One region of the Streptomyces sp. HSG2 genome, then DNA from elsewhere that is predicted to be linked to it. Evidence: riboswitches for the same ligand, from Rfam matches in the RefSeq annotation. Region 1 holds a riboswitch; the other holds the start of a gene.
The links. A riboswitch is a leader RNA that binds a small molecule or an ion and turns the genes downstream of it on or off. The one in region 1 is predicted to bind S-adenosylmethionine.

Region 1 (4,192 bases):
GATCAACGCGGTCACCTGGTTCGTCCGGATCGGGTTCTTCGCCGGGCCGGTCATCGCCTTCGTGGTCACCAAGCGGATCTGCCTCGGCCTCCAGCGCCGGGACCGGGACAAGGTGCTGCACGGTCGCGAGACGGGCATCATCAAGCGTCTGCCGCACGGCGAGTTCATCGAGGTCCACGAACCGCTCAGCCAGGAGGCCCTGCACAACCTCACGGCCCACGAGCAGTACCCGCCCGCGCGGATCGAGCCCGAGGTCGACGAGAACGGCGTCCGCCGCAAGGTCAAGAGCTCCGAGAAGCTCCGGGCCAAGCTCAGCAACGCCTATTACGGCAAGGGCAACCAGATCCCCAAGCCCACCGTCGAGGAGTACGAGGAGATCACCAGCGGTCACGGCCACCACTGATTCCCCGCGTCGCCACAGAAGCCGAGGGCCCCGTCCGGTCACAGGACGGGGCCCTCGGCCCTTCGCGGAGTGGATAGGGTGGACCCCGTACGGCGGAACCGGTCACCCCGGCGCCCCCGGCCCCGTCCCACCCCCCGAACCCATCCAGGAGCGGCCCGATGAGCGCTGTGACCCCCGCCGGAGGCGACACCGCGGCGGGCCGTTCCTGGCCCGTCCTGCTCGACGGCCTGCTCGCCGGCAGGGACCTCACGGCGGAGGACACCGCTTGGGCGATGGATCTGATCATGCGCGGTGAGGCCACCGACGCGCAGATCGCCGGGTTCGCCGTGGCGCTGCGGGCCAAGGGCGAGACCGTCGGGGAGATCACCGGACTGGTCCGGGCCATGTACCGGCACGCCCATGTGATCGAGGTCCCGGGGGAGACGGTCGACATCGTCGGCACGGGAGGCGACGGCGCGCGCACCGTCAACATCTCCACCATGGCGGCGATCGTCGTCGCCGGCACCGGGGCGCGGGTCGTCAAGCACGGCAACCGCGCCGCGTCGTCGGCGTCGGGCGCCTCCGACGTCCTGGAGAAGCTCGGTGTCGATCTGGACCTGACGCCGGCCCGCGTCGCGGAGGTCGCCCGGGAGATCGGGATCACCTTCTGTTTCGCGGTGAGGTTCCATCCCGCGCTGCGGCACGTGGCGGCGGCACGGAGCCAGCTCGGCGTCCGCACCGTGTTCAACTTCCTCGGCCCGCTGACCAATCCGGCCCGGGTGCGGGCGCAGGCCGTCGGCGTCGCCGACCCGCGGATGGCCCCGATCATCGCGGGGGTCCTCGCCGAACGCGGCAGCTCCGCCTTGGTCTTCCGGGGCGACGACGGCCTCGACGAGCTGACCACCACGGCCACCTCCCGGATCTGGGAGGTCCGCGACGGCCGGGTGGTCGAGCGGGCCTTCGATCCGCGGTCGGTCGGGCTCGACCTGGTGCCGGTCGACGCCCTGCGCGGCGCCGACGCCTCCTACAACGCGGACGTGGCCCGCCGACTGCTGAACGGCGAACGGGGTCCGGTACGCGACGCGGTCCTGCTGAACTCGGCCGCGGCGCTGGTGGCGTTGGAGAGGGCCGAGGGACCTCTGACAGATCGGCTGCGGGCCGGGATGGCCCGGGCGGCCGAGGCGGTCGACTCGGGGGCGGCCCGACGCGTCCTGGAGCGCTGGGTGGCGTCCGGCGGCGCCTGACCGACCCGCCGCGGGCCGAGCCGCCCTCCCGGTGACCGGATCCGTTCCGCCATCCGGACCCGGGTTGCGACACATCGCCCGTTCGCGTAATTTCCCCTCCAGGTCAAGAGCGACAGTCGAAAGGCCCCGGCCGGCTGTCCGGCAACCCTCCGTCCGTGGCGGGGTGCCCCGGGTGAAGACCGGGTCGCGGGCAGCGAGGTCCGCGACAAGCGCGGACCCCTCGCACGCCGGTGACGGCGTGGGGCCAGGGGTCCTGGTCGTTCGAGGGAGTTCTCATGAGCCGGCGAATGCGCTAGGGCGTGCCGCGGACGTGGCGTCCGCACCGCCCGCGTGGGTCGTGGTGTCCGCCCGCCCGCCCGTGCCGTCCCGTCGCCACGTCACCCCACCGCCGGGCGACGCCCGACGGGCGGGACGCCCGCACCACGCCCGGGGCCGTGACGCTCCGCCATCAGTCTCCCCTCCCGCCACCGTGCTCGACCAGACGTCGTTCGCGCGGGGGCTCGTGCCGCACAGGAGTACCCCCATGCCCGCCACCGCCACTGCCACCGCCGTCGCCCCCGTCTCGACCACCGCCGACCGAGAGCTGTCCTCCCCCCTGCCCGTTCTCGGTCTCGACGTGAGCGTGCCGCTCGTCACCGGCGGGGAAGTCGCCTACGCCGCACTCGACTACGCCGCGAGCGCCCCCGTGCTGCGACGGGTGTGGGACGACGTCGCCGCCTACGCCCCCTACTACGGCAGTGTGCACCGAGGTGCCGGGTACCTGTCCCGGCTGTCCACCGACCTCTTCGAGGAGTCCCGCCGGACCGTCGGGGCCTTCCTCGACTGTCGCGACGACGACCAGGTGGTCTTCACCCGATCCACCACCGACAGCCTCAACCTGCTCGCCGCCGCGCTCCCGGCGGGGTGCCGAGTCTACGTCTTCGAGACCGAGCACCACGCCTCCCTCTTGGCGTGGCGGGGCGCCGACGTCACCTACCTCGACGCCCCCCGCGGCCCTCGGGAGGCCGTCGAGACCCTGAGCGAGGCGCTCGCCCACCGGAACCGCGACCGTCCGGCGCTGGTCTGCGTCACCGGGGCCTCGAACGTGACGGGAGAGTTGTGGCCGGTACGCGAACTCGCCGCCGCGGCACGGGAGCACGGCGCCCGCACCGTGCTCGACGCGGCGCAGCTCGCCCCGCACCACCCGGTCTCACTGCGGGAACTCGACGTGGACTGGGTGGCCCTGTCGGGCCACAAGCTCCACGCTCCGTTCGGGTCCGGTGTCCTGGCGGGCCGAGCCGACTGGCTGCGCGCGGCCGAACCCCACCTCGCCGGCGGCGGCGCCAGCCGGAGCGTCGTGCGGCGACCCGACGGCGCGGTGGACGTCACCTGGCACGACGACGCCGCCCGGCACGAGGCCGGCTCGCCCAACGTCATCGGGGCCTACGCCCTCGCCTCGGCCTGCCGCGCGCTCGGGGAGGCCGGGCTCGAGACGCTGGCCGCTCGCGAGCGAGGCCTGATCGACATCGTGCGGGAGGGCCTGGCCGACGTCCCCGAGGTGCGGTTCCTGTCGCTCTTCGGGGACGACGCTCCGCGCGTCGGGGTGCTGTCCTTCGTCGTCGACGGCTGGGACGGCTCCCACTTCGCAGCCGCCCTCTCCGCCGAGCACGGGATCGGGGTACGGGACGGTCTCTTCTGCGCACACCCGCTGGTGCGGGTCCTGCTCGGCGGTGGCTCCGGCACGCCCGGGGGCTGCGGGAGCGAGGTCGCGCCGGGCGAGGAGCGCCTCGGGGCCGTCCGCGTCAGCTTCGGCGCGGGCACGCCCGTGGAGCACGTGGAACGGTTCGTGACCGCCACGCGCGAATTGGTGCGGAACGGCGCGCGGTGGACCTACCGGAACGAGGGGGGACGCCCCGTGCCGGGACCCGCCGCGCGCCGAGCGGCCCCGGCCGGGGCCCGGGCGCCGCGACAGCCGATCTCGTGACCCAGATCTCCGGCTCAAGCCCCGCCGACGACCCCGGTCCGCCCGGTGCGCGGACTCCGCCCGCGCGCCCGCGGGTGCCGGGACCCGGCGAGGTCAGCCGTCCAGACCGATCGAGAACGCCGCCTCCAGATCGTGCTGGGAGTACGTCCGGAACGCCACGTGGGTGTCCGTGCCCAGGACACCGGGGATCTTGCTGATCCGCCCGGGGATGACGTCGGCCAACTCCTCGTGTTCCCCGACCCGGACCATGGCGATCAGGTCGTGGCCGCCTGTCACGGAGAAGACCTCGCTGACGCTCTCCAGCGAGGCGATCTCCTCCGCGATCTCGGGGATCCGGTCCACGGTTGTCTTGATGAGGACGATCGCGGTGATCACGGTGGGTGCTCCTCGGGTTCGGCGCTCGGGTGCTGTTCACTCTAGACCCGGGTCGGTCCTCTGCTCGCCCCTCGGGGTGCCGGGCCGGGCCTCCGGCGCCTCTCCCGGTCCCGGGTGGGTTCCGGTGCGTCGGCCCCGACCGCCCGCCGCACCCCCGCTCGCCCCCGCGTCGACCGTCGGCGCGGGGGTCGATCGTCCGAAGCGGGCCCAGGCGTAGAGGAATCCCAG
Region 2 (4,192 bases), 1.2 Mb from region 1:
CACGTCGTAGGGGTTGACGGCGAGCGCGTCCCGGCCCAGCTCCTCGTACGCGCCGGCCTCGCGGGACAGCACCAGCGCGCACCCGTCGTCGGAGACCACGGGCACCTCCTTGGCGACCAGGTTCATGCCGTCGCGGACCGGGTTCACCAGGGCCACGTCGGCGAGGCGGTAGGCGGCCAGGGACCGCGCGAAGTCGTCCTCGACGTGGAGCACGACCGGCGTCCACCCCGCCGTCCCGTACTCGGCGTTGATCTCCTCGGCGACCCGCCGCACCTCGGCGGTGTAGTCCCGGTAGACGGCGAGGTCCTGGCGGGAGGGGTAGGCGAAGGCGAGGTGCACCACGCGGTCCCGCCACTCCGGCCGGTCGGCCAGAAGGCGGCGGTAGGCGAGGAGGCCGCGCACGATGTTCTTGGACAGCTCGGCGCGGTCGACCCGGACGACGGTCCTGCGACTCCGGCCCTCCGGGTCCTCGCCGATCTCGGCCCGCAGCGCCGCCATCCGCTCGGTCACGTCCGGCTCGTGGGAGCGGGCCCGCAGGAAGTCCGCGTCGGCGCCCAGCCCGTGCACCCCGATCCCGGTGTCCCCGAGTCCGCCGAGGAGGGTGTCGCAGCATCGGGTGAACGCCTCGGCCCAGCGGTGGGTGAGGAAGCCGAGCCGGTCGGCGCCGAGCATGCCGCGCAGCAACCGTTCGGCGACGTCGTCGGGCAGGATCCGGAAGTACTCCACCGGGGCCCACGGGGTGTGCGAGAAGTGCCCGATGCGCAGGTCGGGCCGCAGCTCCCGCAGCATCCCCGGGACCAGCGCCAGGTGGTAGTCCTGGACGACGACCGCGGCGCCCTCGGCGGCCTCCTCGGCCAGCGCCTCGGCGAAGGCCCGGTTGTACGCCTCGTACGACGCCCACCGCCCGCGGAAGTCCACGTCGAAGACGGGCTCCAGCGGCGTCCGGTAGAGCATGTGGTGGACGAACCAGAGCACCGAGTTGGCGACGCCGTTGTAGGCGTCGGCGTGCACGTCCGGCGGGATGTCCAGCATCCGCACGCCGTCCTCGGTCACACCGCGCCGCACCGCCTCCCGGTCGCCCTCGCCGAGGGTCGAGCAGACCCACAGGGCGCCCGCGTCCGGACCGATCGCGGACAGCCCGGACACCAGCCCCCCGCCGCCCCGGCGCGCCCGCAGCGAGCCGTCCTCCCGGACCTCGTAGGAGACCGGCCCGCGGTTGGAGGCCACCAGCACGTGGGCGGCACCGAACGTCGAAGCGATAGCCATAGCACCTCCCCTAGCCCGACCCGGGAGGGCTCAAACCCGTGTGGGGGCGGGTGGGACGCCGGTCTCAGGCCACTTGGCGGGCGGCGTACTCGGGGATCTGCGCCATCGGCGGGCGCTCCTCGGTGTCGACCGGGTGGGTGCGTGGCTCGAACCCGTCCTCGCCCCGCTCGAACTGGGTGAGGGAGGGCCGCACCAGGTGCCCTCGGGCCAGCCGGAGCTGGGCGGTCCGGTAGATGGCCGCGGCCATCCGGCCCAGGGCCTGACCGTCCTGGTGGCGATGTTTGCGGACCCCGACGTCCACCTGCGCCAGGGCGTCCAGGCCCACCAGGTGGAGGGCGTCGACCAGCATGCCGAGTTCGACGCCGTATCCGACGGGGAACGGCAGCCGCTCCAGCAGGGAGCGGCGGGCCGCGTACTCGCCGCCGAGCGGCTGGACGAAGCCGGCCAGCCGCGGCCAGTGCATGTTCAGCAGGGGCCGTGCCATGAGTTCCGTCACGCGTCCGCCCTGACCCGGCGTGGAGCCAAGGGGCCGGTCGTACATGGCCTTCACCAGGGCCACGCCCGGGTCGGTGAGGAGCGGGCCGATGGTCCCGGTGACGAAGTCGGGCGAGAAGTCGCGCAGGTCGGCGTCGACGAAGCAGACGATGTCACCGTCGGTGACGTGCAGTGACCGCCAGAGCACCTCGCCCTTGCCGGGCGCGGTGGGGATGTGGGGCAGGATGGCGTCCCGGTGCGCCACCCGGGCGCCCGCCGCCTCGGCCACGCGCGCGGTGCCGTCGGTGGAACCGGAGTCGACGACCACGATCTCGTCGATCAGCGGGAACCGGCGCACCAGCTCCTCGCGGATGATCGTCACGATGTCGCCGACGGTCTCCTCCTCGTTCAGCGCGGGCAGTACGACGCTGACGGTCTGGCCCGTCGCGGACTTGGCGGCCATGAGATGGCGCGGGGGGCGGTCGGCCGCGGACCAGGAGCGATCGACCAACCAGCGCTCGACTTCCTCCAGCACGATCAGCGGCTCCTTCCTGTCGGGCCCGTGGGCGCGGCCACGGCCCGTCTCGCGGTTCGGACGGCACTCTCCACGGTTCCGGCCTTCCGTTACAGTCTTGAACAACGCGGATGACCGTCGCATGTCGGGTTCCCCGTTGTCACAACCGCATACAGCTCATCCAGAGGGGCAGAGGGAAACGGCCCGTTGAAGCCCCGGCAACCCTCCAGCCGGTACTCGTACCCCACCGTCGCCGTCGGCGCGGTCGGTTCGCGCGAGGCTCCCGGCTAGGGAAGGTGCCAAGTCCGTCTCACGGCGAGATGCGTCGTGGGAAAGATGAGGAGAAAGGGCCTCGCCTGCCATGGCTTCCAAGACTCTCGCCCCCGCGTCACCCTCGGCCGCCCCGTCGGACGGCGCCCGCGGCCCGGTGGACCTCGGTCCCGCCGCCGCGCTCGCCTGTCGCGAGTGCGGTCACCGTGTCCCTCTCGGTCCGGTCTTCGCCTGCGCGGAGTGTTTCGGCCCGCTGGAGGTCGCCTACGACTTCGACGACCTGGACGCCGAGGAGCTGCGTCGGCGGATCGAGGCGGGCCCCGCGAGCGTCTGGCGCTACGCGCCGCTGTTGCCGGTCCCGGCGGACGTCGCCTCCCGACCCAACCTGAATCCGGGCTGGACCAGGCTGGTGCGGGCCGACAACCTCGCCCGCGAGCTGGGGGTGACCGGTGGGCTCCACGTCAAGGACGACTCCGGCAATCCGACGCACTCCTTCAAGGACCGGGTCGTGGCCCAGGCCCTGGAGGCGGCCCGCGCCTTCGGTTTCACCACGCTGTCCTGCTCCTCCACCGGCAACCTGGCCGGCGCGGTCGGGGCCGCCGCCGCCCGGGCGGGGCTTCGGAGCTGCGTGTTCATCCCGCACGACCTGGAGCGGGGCAAGGTGGTCATGGCCGCCGTCTACGGCGGCGACCTCGTCGGCATCGAGGGCACCTACGACGACGTCAACCGCTTCTGCTCCGAGTTGATCGGGGATCCGGCAGGCGAGGGCTGGGGATTCGTCAACGTCAATCTGCGGCCGTACTACGCGGAGGGCTCGAAGACCCTGGCGTACGAGATCTGCGAGCAACTGGGCTGGCGGCTGCCCGAGCAGATCGTGGTGCCGGTCGCCTCCGGTTCGCAGCTCACGAAGATCGACAAGGGGTTCCGGGAGCTGGTCCGGCTGGGGCTGGTCGAGGACCGTCCCTACCGGATCTTCGGCGCGCAGGCCGCCGGCTGCTCGCCGGTGTCGGCGGCCTTCAAGGCCGGGCAGGACGTCGTCCGCCCGCAGAAGCCGGACACCATCGCCAAGTCGCTGGCCATCGGCAACCCGGCCGACGGGCCGTACGTGCTGGACATCGCCCGACGGACCGGGGGCGCGGTGGAGGACGTGACGGACGCGGAGGTCGTGGACGCGATCCGGCTGCTGGCGCGGACCGAGGGTATCTTCGCGGAGACCGCGGGCGGGGTGACGGTGGGCGTCACCCGCAAGCTCGTGGAGTCCGGTGTACTCGACCCGGGGAAGACCACCGTCGTCCTCAACACGGGCGACGGACTCAAGACGCTGGACGCCGTGGAGGGGGCGGGGCTCTCGGCGACGATCCGCCCGAGCCTGGCGTCCTTCCGGGAGGCCGGTCTCGGCTGACCGCCGCGGTCCCGCTTCGCCCCGGAGATCGTCCGCGCGCCGACGCGGGACCGCAGCCCGTCCGCGTGCCGCCGGGGCCGGTCGCGCGTGGGACGGTACCGATCGACCATGGCCGGCCCCCGCCTCGAACGGGGCGTCGACGACCGGAGGTCCTCATGAGTGTCACCGTCCGCATCCCCACCATCCTGCGCGCCTACACCGGCGGCCGGGCCGAGGTGACCGCCGAGGGCGCCACTCTCGGTCAGGTCATCGAGGACCTGGAGCGC

Region 2: linked by a shared signal. The riboswitch ahead of thrC (threonine synthase) and the one ahead of JEK78_RS17645 (aminotransferase class V-fold PLP-dependent enzyme) in region 1 are both predicted to bind S-adenosylmethionine.

What each region holds. Positions count from the first base shown of each region.
Region 1 is NZ_CP066801.1:4,080,855-4,085,046, forward strand. Features, by position in the region: gene JEK78_RS17635 (cytochrome bc complex cytochrome b subunit) at 1-403, shown strand, start outside; gene trpD (anthranilate phosphoribosyltransferase) at 562-1,626, shown strand; SAM riboswitch class IV at 1,728-1,844, shown strand; gene JEK78_RS17645 (aminotransferase class V-fold PLP-dependent enzyme) at 2,150-3,589, shown strand; gene JEK78_RS17650 (Lrp/AsnC ligand binding domain-containing protein) at 3,683-3,964, opposite strand; gene JEK78_RS17655 (rhomboid family intramembrane serine protease) at 4,001-4,192, opposite strand, start outside.
Region 2 is NZ_CP066801.1:2,893,725-2,897,916, forward strand. Features, by position in the region: gene JEK78_RS12300 (trehalose-6-phosphate synthase) at 1-1,260, opposite strand, end outside; gene JEK78_RS12305 (glucosyl-3-phosphoglycerate synthase) at 1,331-2,275, opposite strand; SAM riboswitch class I at 2,429-2,597, shown strand; gene thrC (threonine synthase) at 2,616-3,926, shown strand; gene JEK78_RS12315 (MoaD/ThiS family protein) at 4,082-4,192, shown strand, end outside.